DNA from 4 places in the Gordonia sp. NPDC058843 genome. Region 1 is predicted to be linked to each of the others. Evidence: riboswitches for the same ligand, from Rfam matches in the RefSeq annotation. Region 1 holds a riboswitch; each other region holds the start of a gene.

Region 1 (5,379 bases):
CCGCACGCGAAACGGCGGGCCCAGGCGACTCAGGTCCGCCACCATGCCGTCGAGGTCCATCCCGCTCCGTTCAGACACGTCGGTATCCCTCCGTTCTGGGTAAGACGAAACGCTCGCCGCGGAGTTCCACGACGTCGGCGACCGGTCCGTAGAGTTCATGAACGAGGGCTTCGGTGACAACCTCACGCGTCGCGCCCTCGGCGTGGACACGCCCCCTGTCCAGCACGACCACCCGATCGCAGAAAGCGGCCGCGAGGTTGAGGTCGTGCAGGACGACGAGCACACCGACGCCCTCCGCACGCGCCAGATCACCGGCTGTCTGCATGATCTCCAGCTGATAGCGGAGGTCGAGACTGCTGACCGGCTCGTCGAGGAGCAGATACGGGGTCCCGATGGCCAGGGAACGGCCGATGAGGACTCGTTGCCGTTGTCCCCCACTGAGTTCCACCACACGGCGGAGAAGTAGATCGGACAGGTCGAGCCGGGATGCGACCCCCAGGACGACGTCGGCGACCGCGGCGGCACCGAGTGTTCGACGATCCAACCCGAGAGACAGGGAATCTGCGACCGTGAGTGCGCCCGTCGAGAACTCCTGCTGCGGAACGTATCCGAGCATCCCGGCTCGTCGCGACGGCCGGAGACGCATCACGTCCACGCCGTCGGCGACTACCGTCCCCGCGCGCGGGGTGAGTACCCCACACACCGACTTGACCAGCGTCGACTTGCCGCATCCGTTGGGACCCAGGACACCGACGACCTCACCGCGCCGGACATCGACGTCGACGCCGCGAAGCACCGGGGCACCGCGGCGACGGTATGCCGCGACGAGTCCTCGAACCTCCAGGGCGCGGCCTTCGACGAGATGACCGGTCACCGGGCCCACCGTCCTTCGCGGAGGATGAGCCAGACGAACAGCGGGACACCGACCAGCGACACGACGATCCCGACCGGGATGATCACCGGACTCAGCACGAGCCGTCCGACCAGGTCGGCGGCCAGTAGGAGGGCCGCGCCGACCAGTGCGGCCAGTGGCAGCCGATACCGCTCGTCGCTGCCGACGAGCATCGCAGCGATGTGCGGCGCGACCAGCCCGACGAAGCCGATGACACCGGTGATGCTGATGATCGTCGCGGCGACCACCGTGACGATCACGCCCACTTCGACACGTAGGCGTCCCACCGGCACTCCGAGCGAACGCGCCACCTCGTCGCCGGCGACCAGACGTGTGTAGTTGCGCGCATTGCTGAGCGTGTGCACCGCGGCGGCGCACACGACGACCGACGCACCCGCGATCTGCGGCCATGACGCCCGGCCGAGATCACCGAACGTCCAGTGGATGATCGATGCGAGTTGTTGCTCGTCGGCGACGTACTGCACGCTCGCGGCCAGTGCGGCGAACAAATAGCTCAGGGCGATGCCCGCCAGGATGAGGACCGTGGGTCCCATCCTGGTGACACCGGCGATGGCGAGCACCAGCAGCGAGCACAGGACCGCGCCGACGAACGCACACAACACGGTCCCCAGCATCGTGGACCCGGCCACGGTGAGCCCGCCCAGGATCGCCAGCGACGCGCCGAAGGCGGCCGCGTTCGAGATTCCGGTGGTGAACGGGCTGGCCATCGGGTTGCCGGTGATGATCTGCATCGTCGCGCCGCACAGTGCGAGGCCGACTCCCGCGACGACGGCCATCACGATCCGTGGGAGGCGCAGCTGGACGAGGGCGACCCACTCGGCCCGGTCGAGAGGGTCGGCGACGTGCTCTCCGGCCGGGAGAAGGGTCGCCAGCAACCGCGCCGAATCGATGTCGGTGACCCCGTTGACGATCCCCGCCCAGGCCAGCACCGCGGTCACCAGCACCGAGGCGGCGGTCACCACCCGGCGACGACGGCGCGCACCCGCCAGAATCGTTGCCGGAGGCGCCGTCTCGACGATCAGGCCCGACCCGGGGCGACGGTGTGGAAGTGTCCGTCGACCGGGGCCATACCCTGCATCGCCATCCAGTCGGCAAACACCGCGTCGGCGTCGACATCGGCCATCTGGGCCGGATAGAGAGCCTTCGCGAGGTAGACCGTCCCGATGACCTTGCCGAGGCCGCCGCCGGCGAAACCGGTCATGAGATGGACGTTGCCACCACGGACCGCGGCCAGGTCACCCCAGCCGGGCCGGTCGACCATCTCGCGACCGATCCTGGCGAACTCGCCGGCCGGCGGCGGTGTGTAGACGCCCGTGTTCTTCAGCGCACCACCGGATGTCGTCTTCAGAATCAGGTCGGGGTCGGCACGCAGGATCTGCTCGGGGTCGACCGTGTCGCCCTGGAATCCCGGATCGCCGAAGATGTTCACCCCACCCGCCGAGACGATCATGTTGTGCCATCCATCGTTCGAGGTGCCCGGGACAGCCGTGGTGTAGGGGTCACCATACTCCCAGTAGACCCGTTTGCGCGGGGCGATCCCACCGATCCGATCATCCACGGAAGCCTGTGTGGTGGTGAAGAAGTCGATGACCTTCCGCGCGCCGTCGGGATTGCCGAACGCCGTACCCAGGATGTCGACCTGACCCACGATGTTCTCGTTGTCCCATCCGGTCACGGTCAGGACGTTGATACCCGCGGGCGTCAGCTTCTGCGCGTACTCCTCGACCCTGCCGTTCCGGGGAAGGATGAGTACGTCGGGGTCGAGCTCGATGATCTTCTCGAGGTTGAGCTCGCTCTGGCCCTTGCCGATCACCTGGTCCGGGTCGAATCGGCTCCAATAGGCGCGATCCTGTGCGGTGTTGGTGTCGACGGCGACGACCTTGTCGATCGAACCCATGGCACGGATGAGCTCACTGTTGTACCGATTGGCGACGACCGCCGTGTCGATCGGGCCGTCGAGTGTCACGGTGCGACCCGCATCGTCGACGATCGTGATCGGGTCCGATCCCGGGCTCTCTCCGGTCGAGGCCGGCGCCGAGCAGCCCGCGGTGATCAGTGCGATGGCCACCGCGGTCGCGGCTACCCACCGGCGCGCGAGCACGCGCCAGTTCATGTCGTTCTTCATTTGTCCGGCTCCTCGGCCACGTGTGTCGCGTCTGCGCTGATGCACAGGCGGCCGGCAGGTATTCGGACTCGGGGCATTCCTCATCGACGGATGGACGTCCGCCGAGGGTGGCCTCCGCCGTCGCTTCCCGGGCTCATGCCCAGTGCTTGATGACGGCGTCGTTCCCTCTCACCGCTGCGGGACAGTTCCGGATTCGCACCGGATTCCCTCTTGCGCCCACGAGGTCGAAGTCGGCGACCCGTGCAGGACACGGTTCGCTCGGATCGGCCATCGTTGGACCGGCACGTGGAAGGGTACCCGTGCACGATCTCGTCGCGTCGCCGGGTGCCGGTGATTCGCGCGTCAGCGCGACACGACCACCAGGTCGTCGGCGTGGACCACCGCACGCTGCAGCTCGGGTGGGAGGTCGCGCGTGGAACGGCCGACCATCGACGTCACGTCGTCGATCCCGTAGGCCGCGACTCCCCTGGCCCGCACGGTGTCGTACTGGTCGACCAGTTCGACGACGTCACCCTCGAAGAACTTGCCGGTGACCCCGACGATCCCCGCGGCGAGCAGCGAACGCCGCCTGCGGGACACCGCGTCCACCGCACCGTCGTCGAGCACGATCCGTCCGCGGGCATCCGCGGCGTGACGCACCCAGAAGCGTCGAGCGGACAACCGCTCGGCGCGCGCGGCGAACACCGTTCCGACCGACGCGTCGGCCAGCGCCTGTGCCGCGGACGATGCCGCGGCCAGCAACACGGGCACACCCGCATCGGCCGACAGTCGCGCGGCGGCCAGTTTGGATGCCATCCCACCGGTCCCGAGCGCACCGCCGGAACCGGCGATCACCCCGTCGAGGTCCTCGGGGCCGTTGACCTCCGGGATGAGGCGGGCGCGACGGCCGTCGACATCGACCTTGCGTGGGTCACCGTCGTAGAGGCCGTCGACATCGGAGAGCAGGATGAGCGCGTCGGCTCCCGACAGGTGGGCGACGAGCGCGGCCAGTCGGTCGTTGTCGCCGAAGCGGATCTCGTTGGTGGCCACCGTGTCGTTCTCGTTCACCACCGCGACCGCACCGAGTGAACGCAGACGATCAAGTGTGCGTTGCGCATTCGCGTGGTGACTGCGGTTGGAGATGTCGTCGGCGGTGAGCAGGACCTGACCCACCGTACGGCCGTACCGCGCGAACGACGTGCCCCACGCATGCGCGAGGGCCAATTGTCCTACGCTGGCTGCTGCCTGCTTCGTGGCGAGGTCGGTCGGGCGTCGTTTGAGTCCGAGGGGTGCGATACCGGCGCCGATGGCCCCGGACGACACGACGATCACGTCCGACCCGGCCCGCATCCGCGCCTCGAGAGCGTCGGCCAGGGCGTCGAGGCGATTGCGGTCGAGTCCCTCGGCGAGATCGGTCAGCGCCGACGACCCGATCTTCACGACGACACTGCGCGCGTGTGCGATCCGGTCGCGCACCGACCCGTCGTGGACCTGGTCGGCGAACCCGGCGGTCACGGGAGGTCCCGTTCCCCGCCGTCCTCGTCCGGTAGACCGCGCCGCAGCCGCCGAGCCTGTTTGCGCTCGGCAGCGCCCACCCGGTCGGAGCGGTCGAGTCGGATGTCGGTGCCGCGGCCGGTGACCGGGACGTCGTCGCCCATCGGGGTCGACGGTTCCCAGTCGAAGGTGACGGCCCCGATCGTGACGGGAGCGCCCGGTTCGGCACCACGGCGCACCAGTTCGTCCTCGACGCCGAGCCGGTTGAGCCGGTCGGCCAGGTAACCCACGGCCTCGTCGTTGTCGAACTGCGTCTGCGCGATCCAGCGCTCCGGGCGCGTACCCCGGACGATGAAGCCGCCCTCGTTGTCCGGATCTGCCTCGATCGTGAAGCCGGTGTCGTCGACGGCCTTGGGCCGGATGATCGCGCGCCGAGCGACCTTGGCGGGCTGCGCTTCCCGGTACTCGCGCACCATCCGAGCGAGCGCGAACGTGAGCTCACGCAAACCTTCGTGGGCGACGGCCGAGATCCGGAACACCGGCCACCCGCGTTCTGCCAGTTCGGGTTCGATCAGATCGGCGAGCTCGGCGGCGTCTGGAACGTCCAGCTTGTTGAGGATCACCACGCGGGGGCGGGATGCGAGATCGCCGAGTCCGTGGTCCTCGTCGAGTGCCGGCACGTAGGCGGCCAGCTCGGCCTCGAGCGCGTCGATGTCGGAGATCGGATCGCGCCCGGGTTCCAGTGTGGCGCAGTCGACCACATGCGCGAGCACCGCACAGCGCTCGAGGTGACGGAGGAACTCGAGTCCGAGGCCGCGGCCGGTCGAGGCTCCCGGTATGAGACCGGGGACGTCGGCGATGGTGAACA
Region 2 (5,379 bases), on a different contig from region 1:
TGCACCCGGGATCGAGCTGAGCAGGGTACGCCGCAGCGAGTTGCCGAGGGTGTAACCGAAGCCCGGCTCGAGCGGCTCGATGACGAACTTCGAACGGTCCTCGGCAAGCACTTCCTCGGTGAGGGTGGGTCGCTGTGAGATGAGCATTTCTTGGATCTCTCCTTTGGCCGACCGCTATATGACGGCCTCGAGGGTGAACCGAACAGCTGATGCTGTCGGGCGGTGTGTCTTACTTCGAGTAGAACTCGACGATGAGCTGCTCGGTCAGCGGGACATCGATCTGGGCACGCTCGGGCACGCTGTGCACGAGGATGCGCAGGGTCGAGGGCACGACCTGCAGCCAACCCGGGACCGGACGATCGCCGACGAGCTCCTTGGCGATCTGGAACGGGACGGTCTGCAGCGACTTCGGGCGGACGTCGATGATGTCGTACTGGCTGACGCGGTAGCTGGGCACGTCGACCTTCACACCGTTGACGGTGAAGTGGCCGTGGCTGACCAGCTGGCGGGCCTGACGACGCGTCCGGGCGATGCCCGAGCGGTACACGACGTTGTCCAGACGGGTCTCGAGCAGCTTCAGCAGTTCGTCACCGGTCTTGCCGTTGCGACGATTCGCCTCTTCGAAGTAGCGACGGAACTGCTTCTCCATCACTCCGTAGGTGAAGCGCGCCTTCTGCTTCTCCTGCAGCTGGAGCAGGTATTCGCTCTCCTTGATCCGCGAGCGGCCGTGCTGGCCGGGCGGGTAGGGGCGACGCTCGAATGCAGCGTCTCCACCGATCAGGTCGACGCGAAGGCGACGAGACTTCTTGGTTGCGGGGCCGGTATAACGAGCCATGTTTCTCTGTTCCTCCCTTTCCCGCTAGACCCGACGCCGCTTGGGCGGACGGCAACCGTTGTGCGGCTGCGGGGTGACATCGGAAATGGTGCCGACTTCGAGGCCGGCTGCCTGCAGGGAGCGGATGGCGGTCTCGCGACCCGAACCCGGTCCCTTGACGAACACGTCGACCTTCTTGACGCCGTGCTCCTGGGCCTTGCGCGCAGCGTTCTCGGCCGCGAGCTGAGCCGCGAACGGGGTGCTCTTGCGCGAGCCCTTGAAACCGACGTGGCCCGACGACGCCCAGCTGATGATGTTTCCGCTGGGGTCGCTGATCGACACGATGGTGTTGTTGAACGTCGACTTGATGTGTGCGTGGCCGTGCGGGACGTTCTTCTTATCGCGACGGCGGGTGCCCTTCTTGGGGCCTGCGCTACGTGACTTCGGAGGCATTACTTCTTCTTCCCGGCGATGGTCTTCTTCGGGCCCTTGCGAGTGCGGGCATTGGTCTTGGTGCGCTGTCCACGAACGGGCAGGCCACGACGGTGGCGCAGACCCTGGTAGCAGCCGATCTCGATCTTGCGACGGATATCGGCCTGCACCTCGCGACGCAGGTCACCCTCGACCTTCACCGAGGCTTCGATGTACTCACGCAGCTTCGAGACGTCTGCGTCGGTGAGATCCTTGGCTCGCAGGTCGGGGCTCAGGCCCGTTCCCTCGAGGATCTCCTTGGAGGTGGTACGCCCAACTCCGTAGATGTAGGTCAGTGCGATCTCCAGCCGCTTCTCGCGGGGGAGATCCACACCAGCAACACGTGCCATGTGGCGGATTTCCTTTTCGATTTCTCAGAGGTCTGCTCCCAGTCCGTCCCGCGAGCTGGTGCCGAACCGTGTGTCCGGCCTCGTGGGCTCCGGCCTCTGATCCGGAGGTAGGCGGTGACGCGTCTGTCGCCGCTGGTGTTGAGAGGTCCTTGGATATTCAGTTGTCGGTCTTCAGTTGTTCTGACTCAAGCGACCCGGAGGGTGCGCGTGATCAGCCCTGACGCTGCTTGTGACGCAGGTTCTCGCAGATCACCATGACCCGACCGTTGCGGCGGATCACCTTGCACTTCTCGCAGATCGGCTTGACGCTCGGCTGAACCTTCACGTCAATCTCTCCTGCTCGGCTCGCCCGCGCGCACGCCGAAACGGCCGTACACGTGGGTGTCGGTCTCCTCCCGGACGGATGTCCGAGAAGCCTGTCCCCGGCAACGCCGGGAAAGTCCTACTTGTAGCGGTACACGATTCGCCCACGAGCCAGGTCGTAGGGCGAGAGTTCCACGACGACCCGGTCCTCGGGCAGGATGCGGATGTAGTGCTGCCGCATCTTGCCGCTGATGTGGGCGAGAACCTTGTGCCCGTTCTCCAACTCAATACGAAACATCGCATTGGGCAGGGGTTCGATCACTCGACCCTCGACCTCGATGGCCCCGTCTTTCTTCGCCATGTCCTCCGCGATTCCTGGCCGTGACCACGACATCTCGACGATGCTGCGGCCGTTGGCCGGGTTGAATCAGTGTTTGTCCGTTAGGGTGTTGGCACCGGTCCGCGAGGACCTGTACCCGGTGCGAATCAGCCGGACCCGCGTGCTGACACGCCGATGCCCGGCACGCGATGCGCACCGACGATCCATGTTACGCGAACTGCGGGAACACTCCAAATGCGTCCGGGCACCACGAGGGGCCGATGACGGCGAGGACCGATGACATGGGCACTGTCGACGAGTACTTGGCCGAACTCGACCCCGCCGACCGCGAGGTCATCCGGCACATCTACGACCTCGCCCGTGGGGCACGGTAGGGTTTCCAGCCCGACTCCCCTCCGGCCCGACACCCCTCCGTCGGACGACGCGATCCGCGCGATGATGACCTTCCGTCGCGATCAGATCGACGGCTGACCATCGCCTCGTCGCACCTCCGGTGTGGCGGCTCGGCTTTCCTGGGTTAGGGTCGACGACGCATGTGGTTCGCCGCGTCGGAGATCGTTTCGGTTCCCTTCCGCGGCGTCGAGTCGCCGGCGTCACGTCGGCGGACGAGAGGGAATCCGGTTCGAATCCGGAGCTGTCCCCGCAGCGGTATGCCGTAACGACCACCGTCATCAGCACTGGGCTCCGGCCTGGGAAGCGACGGTCAGTAGGAATCTCGATCGAGATGCGACGGCGAGCCCGAAGACCTGCCAGGTGTACCGGACGCGCCGCGTCCGGTGGCTCGCCGCCTCGAGGACTGGGCGCAGGTCGAACCGGTGATCGTCGCGCGCTCTCTGCTGCCGTGACGTGGCCCGATCGATCTCACCTGCTGGGCGGTGAACCATCCGCCCGTCAGTAGGAGAAGTCGACTCACATGTCCGACACCGTCCGCCGCGACTCCGCGGCACCGTTCACGACCACCGTTCTCGGTACCGCACGCATCGGTCCCCGGCGAGAGCTGAAGAGGGCCGTCGAAGGCTATTGGGCCGGTCGTATCGACCGCACCGAACTCACGAAGGTGGCGCAACGTCTGCGCCACGACCAGTGGGTCCAGCTCACCCAGGCCGGGCACGACTCGATCCCGGTCAACACGTTCTCGTACTACGACCAGGTGCTCGACACCTCGGTCCTGCTCAACGCGCTACCGCCCAGGTTCGCCGGCATCGACGATCCCCTCGACCGATATTTTGCAGCGGCGCGCGGCACCGCCGAGGTCACTCCGCTGGAGATGACCAAGTGGTTCGACACCAACTACCACTACCTGGTCCCGGAGATCGGCCCGTCGACCACGTTCTCGCTGAATCCCGACAAGGTGCTGGCCGAGGTTGCCGAGGCCAGGGAACTGGGTATCCCGGCCCGTCCGGTGATCGTCGGGCCGGTGACGTTCCTGGCGCTGTCCAAGGCGGTGGACGGCGCGAGCGCACCGCTCGATCGCCTCGACGAGCTGGTCCCGATCTACCGCGACCTCTTGACCCGGCTGGCCGAGGCCGGCGTCGACTGGGTCCAGCTGGACGAACCAGTCCTGGTCACCGACGCAGCCGCGGACCTGGGGCCTCGAGCCGAATCGGTGTACAACGCCCTGGGCTCGCACGACCGGCGTCCTGCCATCGCGGTGGCAACGTACTTCGGTGACGCCGGTGATCGATTGGCACACCTGGCGCGGACACCGATCGAGGCCGTCGCCGTCGACCTCGTCGAAGGCGCGGTCGAGACCGTGGCCGGCACCCCCGGTCTGGCGGACAAACTCCTGATCGCCGGCATCGTGGACGGCCGCAACGTGTGGCGCACCGACCTGGACAAGGCCGCCGCGACGCTGGCCACCGTCCTCGGGTCCGCTCGATCGGTCGCCGTGTCGACGTCGTGCTCGACCTTGCACGTCCCCTACACCCTGGACGCCGAGGACGAACTCGACACCAACCTTCGCGGCTGGCTGGCGTTCGCCGCCGAGAAATTCCGCGAGGTCTCGGTGTTGTCGTCGGCACTGCGCGAGGGCCGTGCCGCGCAGGCTGTGGCGTTCGCCGAGAGCGCGATGGCGTTGGCCAGCCGCGCCACCGACCCTCGCCTGCACAACGCCGAAGTCCGCGCGCGTCTGGACGCGGTGACCGACACCGACGCCACGCGCGGTCCGGCCGAGAGCCGTCTGTCCGCCCAGCAGGAACGCCTGGGGTTGCCACCGCTGCCGACCACCACGATCGGCTCGTACCCGCAGACCGCTGCCATCCGGCTGGCGCGAGCCGCGCTGCGGTCGGGCGAGATCGATCAGGCCGAGTACGTGAACCGGATGAAGGCGGAGATCGCCGACGTCGTGGCACTGCAGGAGTCGGTCGGCCTGGATGTGTTGGTGCACGGGGAACCCGAGCGCAATGACATGGTGCAGTACTTCGCCGAGCAGTTCGACGGCTATTTCGCCACCGCCAACGGCTGGGTACAGTCCTACGGCTCGCGGTGCGTACGCCCACCGATCCTCTACGGCGATGTCGCTCGTCCCGCGCCGATGACCGTCGACTGGATCACCTACGCCCAGACACTGACCGGCAAGCCGGTCAAGGGAATGCTGACCGGCCCGGTGACGATCCTTGCCTGGTCGTTCGTTCGCAACGACCAGCCACTGTCGACATCTGCCGATCAGATCGCACTGGCCATCCGTGACGAGACCGTCGATCTGGAAACGGCAGGGGTCGGGATCATCCAGGTCGACGAGCCGGCGCTGCGCGAGTTGCTGCCGCTACGCAACGCCGACAAGCCCGCTTACCTGCACTGGGCCGTGCGGGCATTCCGCATCGCGACCTCGGGGGTCCGCGACGACACCCAGATCCACACCCACCTGTGCTACTCGGAGTTCGGCGAGGTCATCGGTGCGATCGCCGACCTCGACGCCGACGTCACCTCGATCGAGGCGGCGCGCTCGCACATGGAAGTCCTCGACGACCTCGACGAGGCCGGCTTCCGCAACGCGGTCGGCCCGGGTGTCTACGACATCCACTCACCACGTGTGCCCGAGCAGGACGAGATCTTCACGGCCCTGTCCTCGGCGATGTCGAGCGTCGGCACCGCGCGCCTGT
Region 3 (5,379 bases), on a different contig from region 1:
ACGACAGCCCGGGCAGGTGGCCGCCCTGCTGCATGTCCAGCAGCAGCTTGTTGGTGCCGTACGTGCCGGCGGCGAACACGACGTGATCCGCGGTGACGGTGCTGCGCCCGCGGCGCGACCAGCGACGACCGGACCGGTGTGAGCCGACGACGTACCCGCCCTCCGGTCGCGGGCGGACGGAGTCCACCGTGGTCATCGGAATGACCTCGGCGCCCGCCTGTTCGGCCAGGTAGAGGTAGTTCTTGACGAGCGTGTTCTTCGCGCCCACCGGGCAGCCGGTCATACACGCGCCGCAGTCGGTGCAACCGGTGCGCGCGGGTCCCGCACCACCGAAGAAGGGGTCGTCGACGGTCTTGCCCGCCTCGCCGAAGAACACGCCGACGGGGGTGTGGACGAAGGTGCCCCCGGCGCCCATCTCCTCGGCGACCTTGCGGAACACCCGGTCGGCCGGCGTCACCTTCGGATATGTGGTCACGCCCAGCATGCGCGAGGCCTGGTCGTAATACGGGTCGAGCTCGGATGCCCAATCGGTGATCGATCCCCAGTGCGGGTCGTCGAAAAAGGCCGGGAGCGGGCGGTACAGCGTGTTCGCGTAGTTGAGCGAACCACCACCGACTCCGGCACCGGCCATGACGAGGACGTCACGGAGCAGATGCATGCGCTGTACGCCGAAGAGGCCGAGCGCGGGCGCCCAGACGTAGTCCTTGAGGCGCCAGCTCGTCTTGGGTAGATCGCTGTCGGCGAAACGCCGTCCGGATTCGATGACCGCGACGCGGTAGCCCTTCTCGGTGAGTCGCAGGGCCGCGACCGAACCGCCGAAACCGGAGCCGATGACGACGGCATCGTAGTGTTCGGGGACAGGGTTGGAACTCACGGTGCGACGGTCCTCTCGGTGTCGGATTCGGTGTCGGATTCAGTTGCGCTGGAAGTGGTGTCGGATCGGTCGAGGGGTGCGGCCGCGACGGGGATCGCGTCGTCGAAACGGTGGTCGGTGGGGTCGAACGACGACATCATCCGGCGGAAGTCGCTTGTGAACTTCGGCCACATGACCGAGTTGCGCCCGGTGGAATCGAGATACCAGCTCGAGCATCCGCCGGAATTCCACACGGTCCGTTCCAGTTCGGGGTCCAGGTCCGCGTTGTAGCTCTCCTGCGCGGACTCGGTGACCTCGAAGGCCGAATGACCGTTGCGCGACAGCTCGGAGATGGCCTTGCTCATGTAGTAGGCCTGGGGCTCCAGCATGAGCACGATCGAACTGTGCCCGAGGTTGGTGTTGGGCCCGTACAGGAAGAACAGGTTCGGGAAGCCGTGCACCTCGACCCCGCGGTAGGCGCGCGGCGACCCCGCCCATGCCTGCGCGAGGGTTCGGCCGTCGCGGCCGGTGATGGCGTGTGCGATGGGAGGCTGTGTCGGCGTGAAACCGGTCGCGAAGACAACCGTGTCGAGTTCGTGTTCCCGACCCGCGTCGTCGACGGCGCCGCGCGCGGTGAGGCGGGTGATGGCCCCGGTGACGGTGGCGTTTTCCCGTTGCAACGCCGGGAACCACTTGTTGGTCAACAGCATTCGCTTGCACCCGATGGTGTAGTCGGGGGTGAGCCGGCGACGCAGCGCGCGGTCACGCACCTGGATCCGCAGCTGTGCCAGCGCGATGGTCTTGGCGATCGGGAGCAGCTTGGGATTGCGGGCCATCATGAGGACGTAGGCCTCGCGATAGGTCCACACCATCCGCCGCACGAGTCGGTGGACACCGGGCACGCGGCGATAGAGCGCGCGTTCGAGCGTGCCGATGTTGCGGTCCATACGCGGTACGACCCAGGCGGGTGTGCGCTGGAAGACCGTGAGATGTCCGACCTCGTCGACGATCTCGGGCACGATCTGAATCGCCGACGCGCCGGTGCCGACGATCGCGACACGGCGACCGCGGAGATCGTGCGAGTGATCCCACTGGGCGGAATGGAACACGGTGCCGGTGAACTCGTCGGCACCGGCGACCGGCGGCAGCCCCGGCTCCGACAGTGCGCCCGGTGCTGCGACCAGATAGCGGCAGCGGATCTCGCCATTCGTCGTGGCCACGACCCATTGCTGCGTCGTACCGTCCCAGCGCGCCGAGGTCAGGGCGCAGTTGTACCGGATCTGGTCGGCGAAATCGGCTGCGACCGAACGTAGATAGTGGTGGATCTCGTGGCGCCGACCGTAGGTGTTGGACCAGTCCGGGTTGGGCGCGAACGACAGGGAGTACAGCGACGTCGGAACGTCGCAGGCCGCACCCGGGTAGTCGTTCTCACGCCAGACGCCGCCGGCGCCGTCCGCGCGTTCGATGGCGAGGGTCTGCAGCTGTGGATGGTCGGTACGCAGCCGATGGAGTGCGGCGAGTCCGCCGAAGCCGACGCCGACGACGAGGACATCGACGCGCTGCGGCAACGTGCTTGGACGCAGGGGATCAGGACTGAGTTCGGTCATGGGTCAGCAGTTCCTTCCAGACGGGCAGGAGATGGTCGAGTAGAGCGCGGTCGGCGTCTGGCGATCGCAGGATGCGCGAGACCGCGAGACCGCGGGCGAGTTCGATGGAGAGCTCGAGTTCGGCAGTGGTGTATCGGTCGCCGAACAACTCGGCGCAACCCACGGCGAGCGCGTCGGACACCTGCTGTTCGAGCGGGATGATCGCGGTCCGCAGGCCGACATCGCACCGGGCGGCGACCCACAATTCGAGTGCGGCGTCGAACAGCGGGCCGCTGAACGCCTCGATGAGGATCTCCAATCCCTCGTCACCGGTGCGCGGACGGGACAGGATCTCGGCGAGACGACGCTCGACGAGGTGCCCAACCGCCGCAACCACCAGGGACTCCCGGGTGGGGAAGTGGTGCAGGAGCGCGCCCCGCGAGATGCCCGCGCGGCGGTTCACCTCCTGCGTCGTGGTGGCTGCGTAACCGACGTCGACGAGGGCATCGACCGCGGCGTCGAGAATGAGCGCACGCGTGGTCGCGGTGCGTTCGGCCTGCGTGCGTCGGCGCGGGGCTCGGGTGGGCTCGGTCACATCGGCGACGATAGCACAAACAGTCCGGACTGCTTGTAAGTTTTCGTATAAGTCGCCGACCTGGCAGGCAAGTGCGATGTCGTGATTGTCCACTCCGTACGATGTCCGAGACGCAAGGGAACCCGGTGAGAATCCGGGGCTGTCCCGCAACTGTGACCCGACCTCGATCGGGAAGCCAGATCGCTTGCGTCTTCGCGACCCACGAGGATGGACATGAAAAATTCAAGATCGACAGCTGCGCACGCAGCTCCCGTATTCACCCGGCGCGGGCTGCTGCGCGGAGCCGGCGGGATCGCCGGCCTGGCCGGACTCGGTGCGGTGGGGCTTCTCACCGGTTGTGCCGACCGGCCGAGCCCGGCAGGCGCCCCGAGCGGGGGCACCCCGGTCCCGGGCGGCACGCTCCGCGTGGTCTTCGCGGGGACCTCGGCGACCGCCGATGTGCTCGACCCGCACGTCGTCGGCCACTCGGCCGGCGGAGCGCTCTCCAAAGCGGTGTGGGATCACCTCGTCGACTACAACAACGATCTCACCCTCGACTATCGGCTCGCCGAGTCCCTGGAACCGAACGCTGACGGCTCCCAGTGGCGGATGGGGTTGCGCCGCGGCGTCGAATTCAGTGACGGTTCACCGTTCACGTCCCGCGACGTGATGTGGAGTCTCGAGCGCATGCTCGACGAGGAGAAACCGTCGGCCGGCGACCTGGACATCATCGACTTCTCCCGCACCCGCCCCGACGGTGACCACGCCGTCGTGGTGTCGATGAAAGAGCCTGTCGCGGACTTCGGTTCGGTCCTCGCCGGCTGGTACGTCTACGTGATCAAGTACGGTACAACCGAATTCACGCCGTCCTCGCTTCCGGTGGGGACCGGCCCGTTCGTCCTGCAGTCGTGGTCGCCGGGTGACCGGTCGGTGCTGACCCGTAACGACAAGCACTGGGATCGGCGGCCGCACCTCGAGGGGCTGGAGATCCTCCAGGTCGCCGAAGCCGACGCCAGGTTCAACGCGTTCGGCTCGCAGGAGGCCGACGTCGTCTACGAACTGTCCCCGGCGCAGGGCAACATCTTGCGATCGCAGTCCGACGTCTACCTCGTCACGCCGCCGGTGGGCACGATGAGCTCGTTCACGATGCGCACCGACCTCGCGCCGTTCGACGATCCGCGAGTGCGGGAGGCGCTCAAACTGGCGGTGGACCGGCAGGCGATGGTCGACAAGGTGTACTACGGTTTCGCCGAGGTCGGCAACGACCTGTACGGCAAGGGTGCGCCGTTCTACGCCGACATGCCGCAACGGTCGTACGACCCGGAACGGGCTCGACGCCTGCTTCGGGAGGCGGGCAAGGAGAACCTCGTCGTCACCCTGCACACCGCGGACGTCAGTCCCGGCCAGTTGGAGTCGGCGACCCTGTTCGCCGAGCAGGCCAAGGCCGCCGGGATCACCGTGAACCTGGCCGTCGAGCCGGGCGACACCTACTTCTCCCAGGTCGTCGGGTCCAAGCCGCTGACCCAATCCGGTTGGTGGAACTACAGTCTCGACTACTTCTACGGGCAGACTCTCACCTCGGATGCGCCGGCCAACGCGACCGGATGGCGCCGTCCCCAGTGGGACGCGACCTTCGCCCAGGCTCGCGCCGAGATGGATCCGGCTCGTCGCGGGGAGCTGTACCAGGAACTGCAGGACGAACTCTGGAACGACAGCGGCTACCTCGTCCACAGTTTCGCCTTGCAACCGACGGGCGTTCGCAACACCGTGCAAGGCATCACCGACGGGGTCCCCGGCACCGGACAGTGGGCCTCCTTCACGGGCACCTGGCTCCAGCAGCGCTAGGCGAGCCGTGTTGCGGTATGTCGCGGGCCGACTCGCCGGGGCGCTGGCCGTGCTTGTCGTGGTGGCGGTGTCGATCTTCGTGCTGTTCGAACTGCTGCCGGGTGATGCGGCCACGACCCGGATGTCGAGAGGTGCCGCGGGCCAGGCGGATCCGGCGCAGGTGGCCGCGCTGCGGGCCGAGTTGGGACTGGACCGTCCGGCGTTCGTGCGGTTCGTCGAGTGGGCGGGTGGCTTCCTCTCCGGCGACCTGGGGGTCTCGCAGCTCTCAGGCCGCCCGGTCGCCGAGATCCTGGACGGGCGCCTGGCGAATTCGGCCGTGCTCGCTGTCGTCACCGTCGTCGTCCTCGTGCCGGTGGCGTTGGCGATCGGCGTGGCCGCCGGCGCGCGGCCGGGTTCGCGATGGGACAGGTTGCTCAGTACCGCGGCGCTCGCGGCGGAATCCGTTCCGGCGTTCGTGGTCGGGGTCGTACTCATCGCCTGGGTGGCGATCGGGATGGGTGTGCTGCCCGCGGTCTCGCTCG
Region 4 (5,379 bases), on a different contig from region 1:
AAGCCGTGGCGAGCCGTTGGGCCGCCTGCATGAAGGTCTCGGCCTCGTGCTCGTTGTCGGTGTTCTCCGCCTGACGGAGAAGTGCCGAGATCCGGGTGAGCAGCTTGTCGTCGCGCATATGTTTCAGACTATCCAGCGGCCCGATCGGTTCCATCCGACCGCGAATTGCCTCGGGACGACGTCTCGGCGACGCGAAGGACCAGGGCGCCGGCGGCGATCAGGACCCCGGCCCACAGCCCGGCAACTCCCCACTGTTGTTCCGCGAATCCCCCGCACACCGCACCGAGCACGAACACCGGCCACATCCAGAAGACCGCCAGCCACGCCCACGGTCGATCGGTGCCCAGTGACGCGACGAGTTCGTGCGCGGATCTCACCAGCGTGCCCGTGACATAGGTCAGGCCGCCCTGCACCGTCGACGAGTGTGAGAGCGCCGAGTTGATCGCGCCGGTGGCCATCGCCACGACAATCATCCCGGCGGTCGGCGATGCGGTGAGCGCGACGACGGTGCCCAGGAGAAGGGTGGCGGTCACGGCGGCCAGGACCAAGACCGGAGCTTGCTTCCCGCCCCAGCGACTGATCGCGCCGCCGCCCACGGCTCCGACGAAGAAAGCCACGACAAGCCCGCCGACGACGGCGATCGCGGACCACCGTCCGGCCGCCGTCGACGCTCCCATGATGGTGGAGTTGCCGGACATGAAGGCGACGAAGCTGCCCTTGAGCACGAAGAACGCGATGGCGTCGATCAACCCGGCCAGGAACAGCAGCGACGCCGCGATCGTGACGTCGATGTGTCCGCTGCCCGGGTATCTGCCGCGTGGAGCCGCCATGGGCACGAATCTAACGCCGCGCCCCGGACCGTCGCAGGGAGGCGGCCTCGTCAGCGGCTGATCGCGCTCAGCGCTTCTCGCAGGCGATGCCGTCCTTGTCGCGGTCACTCTCGGTGTTGGCGTCGTACAGATCGTCGTCGACGGTGAAGGTCGTGACCGGGGTACCCGACGTCGAGTCGACGGCTCCGGTCTTGCCGACACCATGCGGATAGTCGGCGTTGAGTTCGGAGCAGTTGGCGTAGTCGGTCGCCGCCGAGGCGGGTGCCGCCATCATCAGCGGAGCGATCGTCATGGACGCCGCAGCCAGGAATCCGAGGACCATCTTTCGTGAGCAACGCATCGTGCTTGACCTTCTTCTGTGTGTCCCCCGACACCTCATCGTGACGAGGTGACAGTACGGGGTCGCATCGTCGAAAGTCGCACTCATCGTGAAGATTGGTCCGGCCGATGGACACAGTGGTCTCGGAGCCCACCCCCTAGAACCCGAACCGCGCCTGCATCCCGCGCAGCGTCTCCGCCGACGCCAGCAGACCCGCTCGCTCTGATTCCGACAACGGGACATCGAGCCGTGTCTGCGCGCCGCCGCGGTCGACCACCGTCGGCAGCGAGAGACACACACCGTCGAGCCCCTCGATGCCGTCGGTGCGCGTCGATACCGGCAACACCCGGTGCTCGTTGTTCAGGATCGCCTCGACGATGCGTGTCGACGCCAGACCGATCGCATAGTTCGTGGCCCCCTTGCCCTCGATGATGGTGTAAGCGGCGTGGACCACCTCGTGGTGGATACGTTCGCGCGCAACGGCATCCAGCGCCGGTCGACCGGGGAGCGGTTTCCACGACGTCAGCGGTACCCCACCGATCGTCGCCGAACTCCACAGCGGGATCTCGGTGTCGCCGTGCTCGCCGGCGATGTAGGAGTGCACGCTCTGCACCGCGACCCCGCAGTGCTGCGCGAGCAGGAACCGCAGTCGCGACGAGTCGAGAACGGTGCCCGAACCGAAGACCTGACTGGGCGACAATCCGCTGATCTCCTGGGCCGCGTAGGTGACGATGTCGACCGGGTTGGTGACCATCACATAGATCGCATCCGGGGCCACCGCGAGGACCCCCGGCAAGATGGCACGCGTCAGATCGATTGTCGCCTCGGCCAATTCGAGGCGCGACTGACCGGGCTTCTGCTTCGCGCCGGCGGTGAACACCACCACGTCGGCGTCCGCGCACACCGACACGTCGTCGGACCCGATGATGTCCGCACGCGGGACGAACTCGAGCCCGTGAGACATGTCCAGCACCTCAGCGGTCACCTTGGCGGCGTCGATGTCGAGGAGTGCGATCGTCCGCGCGACACCCCGGATCAGGGACGAATACGCGATCGCGGTGCCCACCGCGCCCGCCCCGATGATGGCCAGCTTCGTGTCTCGTACGTCCATCGGTTCACCGTTCCGCGTCGGGGTCATCGATCGTCTGGACTCAGCCTAAAGGGGGCGGTAGGAAACCTGCGGGGTTGATGTCGCGCATCGTTGCGCCCAGAGCCACGGCTCGCGACATCTGGCTCACGTGTCGCGGATCGTTGCTGGTAGGTTCAGCCGCGAGAACGGTCACACCCGCACACGTGGGTGTCAGGGAACCCGGTGCGAATCCGGGACTGGCGCGCAGCGGTATGGGGGACGGATTCGGCACAAGCCACTGGGGCGACCCGGGAAGGCGTCGGCTCCGGACGAACCCGAGTCCGAATACCGGCCGCTCTCGCTCGAGTCCACCGTGTATCTCGCGCACAGATACCCAGACCGTAAGGCCGTACCAGTCCGTGTCCCGTCGTACCGACGGCACGACCGAGATCGCCACCGCATCGTCGGTTCGGCGACTCCCGTCGACGCCGCTAGCCGCAGCACTGCTCGTCCTCACCCTCCTCAGCATCGCGCTGGCCACCGCGTTCGGCGCCGAGACCATCCCCGTCGGCGACGTGTGGCACACCGTCATCGGTCGCGTGACCGGAGCGGAACTCGACTCGGCGCACGCCGTGATCATCTGGGATCTCCGCCTGCCCCGGTCCGTCCTGGCCGCGCTCGTCGGAGCCGGGCTCGCATTGGCTGGTGCGCTCATGCAGGCCCTGGTCCGCAACCCGCTCGCCGAGCCCTACCTGCTGGGTGTGTCCGCCGGTGCCGCCGTCGGGGCCACCGCCGTCATGACGCTCGGCGTGCTCACCGGCCTCGGGGTGTGGGCGCTCTCCGGCGGCGCGCTCCTCGGTGCGCTCGCCGCCACCGTCACGGTGTATCTGGTCGCTCGCGCACAGGGCGGGCTCACCGCACTGCGGCTCATCCTGTCCGGAGTGGTGTTGTCGTCGGCGTTCATGGCGTTGTCGTCACTACTGGTGTTCACCGCCGCCGACCCGCACGCCGCCGACAACGTGATGTTCTGGATGCTGGGCAGCGTCGCGGGGGCCACCTGGGCGAAGGTGCAGATCGCCGGAACGGTCGTCGTGGTCACCGTGATCGCGATGCTCGCCATCCACTCCTGGCTCGACGCCTATGCGGCCGGCACGGACACCGCGACGTCACTCGGCGTCCCGGTGCGGGCGATGCGCAACGCGCTGTTCGGGATTCAGGCCGTCCTGGTCGGCGTGCTCGTGGCCGTCGCCGGCGGCATCGGCTTCGTGGGTCTCATCGTCCCGCATGCCGCCCGGCTTCTGGTCGGCGCCACCCACCGGGCGATGCTGCCGGTGGCGGTCTGCGGCGGCGCACTGTTCCTGGTGTGGGTCGACGTCATCTCCCGGGTGGCCGCCGCGCCACGCGAGATGCCCCTCGGCATCGTGACCGGTCTGATCGGCGCGCCGATCTTCCTGTTCCTCATGGGCCGACGCCAGTATGTGTTCGGCGGTGGCTCATGACGAGTTCACCACGAGTCGAGTCGATGGCGTTGCGCACGAACGCGCTCGGCTGCAGGCGGGGCGGTCGCGTCATCCTGCGGAACGTCGATCTCGACGTGCCGGCGGGCACCCGACTGGCCATCGTCGGTCCCAACGGTGCGGGCAAGAGCACCCTGTTGCGCACGCTGTGCGGTCTCGAACGTCCGGTCGCAGGCACCGTCGAGGTGGGCGGTGACGACCTGCATCACATCCCGTCCCGACGCCGCGCGATGTCGATAGCGGTGGTGGGCCAAGAGGAACAACCGTCCGCTGAACTGACGGTCGCCGAAGCGGTCGGCCTCGGCCGGACCCCGTACCGGTCGGCGTGGTCCACCGGGAGCTCCGACGATTCGACGGTGGTCGGTGACGTTCTGGCACAGGTCGGCCTCGACGGTTGGGGTTCTCGTGCATGCACCCAGCTATCCGGCGGTGAACGACACCGCGTCGTCCTCGCCCGCGCACTCGCGCAGCAGACCCCGATCCTGGTGCTCGACGAACCGACCAATCATCTGGACGCCGCGTGGCGTCTGCGGCTCATGGAGATCCTCGACGAGCTCGACGCCACCGTCCTCGCGGCTATGCACGACCTGGATCTTGTCCTCCGTCACTTCGATTCCGTCGCAGTGGTTTCCGACGGTGGAGTGGTCGCGCACGGACCACCGATCGAGGTGCTGACGCCGGATCTGCTGGCGGACGTCTTCGAGGTCTCCGGGACCGTCGTCACCCATCCGTCCACCGGCCTGCCCCACCTCCTGCTGAACTCCCCGACCACCTCTGTTCCCCGAGCTCTGACGAAAGACATCCCGTGAGAGGAAATCCCCTGAGTACGCACACCTTCCGAACCCCCGCTGCCATCATGGTCGCCGCCCTGACGCTCGGCGCCGCCACCGCCTGTGGAACCGACAGCTCCGCGGCGTCGGAAAGCAGTGTGACCGTGACCAACTGCGGCGCAGATGTCGCATTCCCACAGCCTCTCGACCGGTTGTTCGTCAACGACGGCGGCATGATCGCGATCGCGCTGGCGGCAGGCGCCCGGGACAAGATGGTGGCCGTGAGTGCGCTCGCCCGGGACAAGGACGTCCTCCGGCTCGAGTACGGACCTCAAGTGGACACACTGAACGAGGTCGCGACCGAACGTCCCACGCTCGAGAACATCGTCGCGGCGAAACCCCAGGTGTTGTATGCCGGATACAACTACGGAATGAGCGAGTCGCGCGGCATCACGCCGGAGATCCTGGCCCCGCACGGCATCGACGTGTACCAGCAGTCCGAGGCGTGCCGGCAGGTCGAGGGTGAGGCGCAGCGCGGCACCATGGACCCGTGGGTCGCGCTCGACACCGATCTGCGGAACATCGGCACCATCACCGGCAATCCCGACCAGGGCGCCGCCGCGGCCGACGAGGTGGGCGATCGCCTCGAAAAGCTGCGCGCGGCACCGCAGCCCGCCGACAAACCCACGGTCTTTGTGTTCGACAGCGTCTCCGACACCATCTTCTCCTCCGGATCCTTCGGCGGCCCGCAGGGCATCATCGACGCCGCCGGCGCCCGCAACGCGACCGAGGACATCGAGGACACCTGGACCGCCGTCAGCTGGGAGCGCCTCACCACCGCGGACCCCGACGTCATCGTGTTCGTCGACTATCC

Evidence for each region. Region 1 has a riboswitch for cobalamin ahead of ACFW3F_RS01350 (ABC transporter substrate-binding protein). Riboswitches for the same ligand answer to the same signal wherever they lie in the genome.
Region 2: linked by a shared signal. The riboswitch ahead of metE (5-methyltetrahydropteroyltriglutamate--homocysteine S-methyltransferase) and the one ahead of ACFW3F_RS01350 (ABC transporter substrate-binding protein) in region 1 are both predicted to bind cobalamin.
Region 3: linked by a shared signal. The riboswitch ahead of ACFW3F_RS05700 (ABC transporter substrate-binding protein) and the one ahead of ACFW3F_RS01350 (ABC transporter substrate-binding protein) in region 1 are both predicted to bind cobalamin.
Region 4: linked by a shared signal. The riboswitch ahead of ACFW3F_RS22190 (FecCD family ABC transporter permease) and the one ahead of ACFW3F_RS01350 (ABC transporter substrate-binding protein) in region 1 are both predicted to bind cobalamin.

Annotation. Positions count from the first base shown of each region.
Region 1 is NZ_JBHYNC010000001.1:279,878-285,256, forward strand. Features, by position in the region: gene ACFW3F_RS01335 (hypothetical protein) at 1-78, opposite strand, end outside; gene ACFW3F_RS01340 (ABC transporter ATP-binding protein) at 71-874, opposite strand; gene ACFW3F_RS01345 (FecCD family ABC transporter permease) at 871-1,872, opposite strand; gene ACFW3F_RS01350 (ABC transporter substrate-binding protein) at 1,932-3,038, opposite strand; cobalamin riboswitch at 3,074-3,295, opposite strand; gene proB (glutamate 5-kinase) at 3,381-4,532, opposite strand; gene obgE (GTPase ObgE) at 4,529-5,379, opposite strand, start outside.
Region 2 is NZ_JBHYNC010000021.1:24,704-30,082, reverse strand. Features, by position in the region: gene ACFW3F_RS15095 (DNA-directed RNA polymerase subunit alpha) at 1-147, opposite strand, end outside; gene rpsD (30S ribosomal protein S4) at 230-835, opposite strand; gene rpsK (30S ribosomal protein S11) at 860-1,267, opposite strand; gene rpsM (30S ribosomal protein S13) at 1,267-1,635, opposite strand; gene rpmJ (50S ribosomal protein L36) at 1,847-1,960, opposite strand; gene infA (translation initiation factor IF-1) at 2,078-2,299, opposite strand; cobalamin riboswitch at 2,836-3,047, shown strand; gene metE (5-methyltetrahydropteroyltriglutamate--homocysteine S-methyltransferase) at 3,192-5,379, shown strand, end outside.
Region 3 is NZ_JBHYNC010000005.1:134,513-139,891, forward strand. Features, by position in the region: gene ACFW3F_RS05685 (GMC family oxidoreductase N-terminal domain-containing protein) at 1-874, opposite strand, end outside; gene ACFW3F_RS05690 (flavin-containing monooxygenase) at 871-2,460, opposite strand; gene ACFW3F_RS05695 (TetR/AcrR family transcriptional regulator) at 2,441-3,034, opposite strand; cobalamin riboswitch at 3,101-3,237, shown strand; gene ACFW3F_RS05700 (ABC transporter substrate-binding protein) at 3,248-4,858, shown strand; gene ACFW3F_RS05705 (ABC transporter permease) at 4,866-5,379, shown strand, end outside.
Region 4 is NZ_JBHYNC010000049.1:9,781-15,159, forward strand. Features, by position in the region: gene ACFW3F_RS22170 (DUF2786 domain-containing protein) at 1-118, opposite strand, end outside; gene ACFW3F_RS22175 (YoaK family protein) at 129-830, opposite strand; gene ACFW3F_RS22180 (excalibur calcium-binding domain-containing protein) at 898-1,170, opposite strand; gene ACFW3F_RS22185 (L-lactate dehydrogenase) at 1,307-2,260, opposite strand; cobalamin riboswitch at 2,409-2,590, shown strand; gene ACFW3F_RS22190 (FecCD family ABC transporter permease) at 2,638-3,717, shown strand; gene ACFW3F_RS22195 (ABC transporter ATP-binding protein) at 3,714-4,544, shown strand; gene ACFW3F_RS22200 (ABC transporter substrate-binding protein) at 4,592-5,379, shown strand, end outside.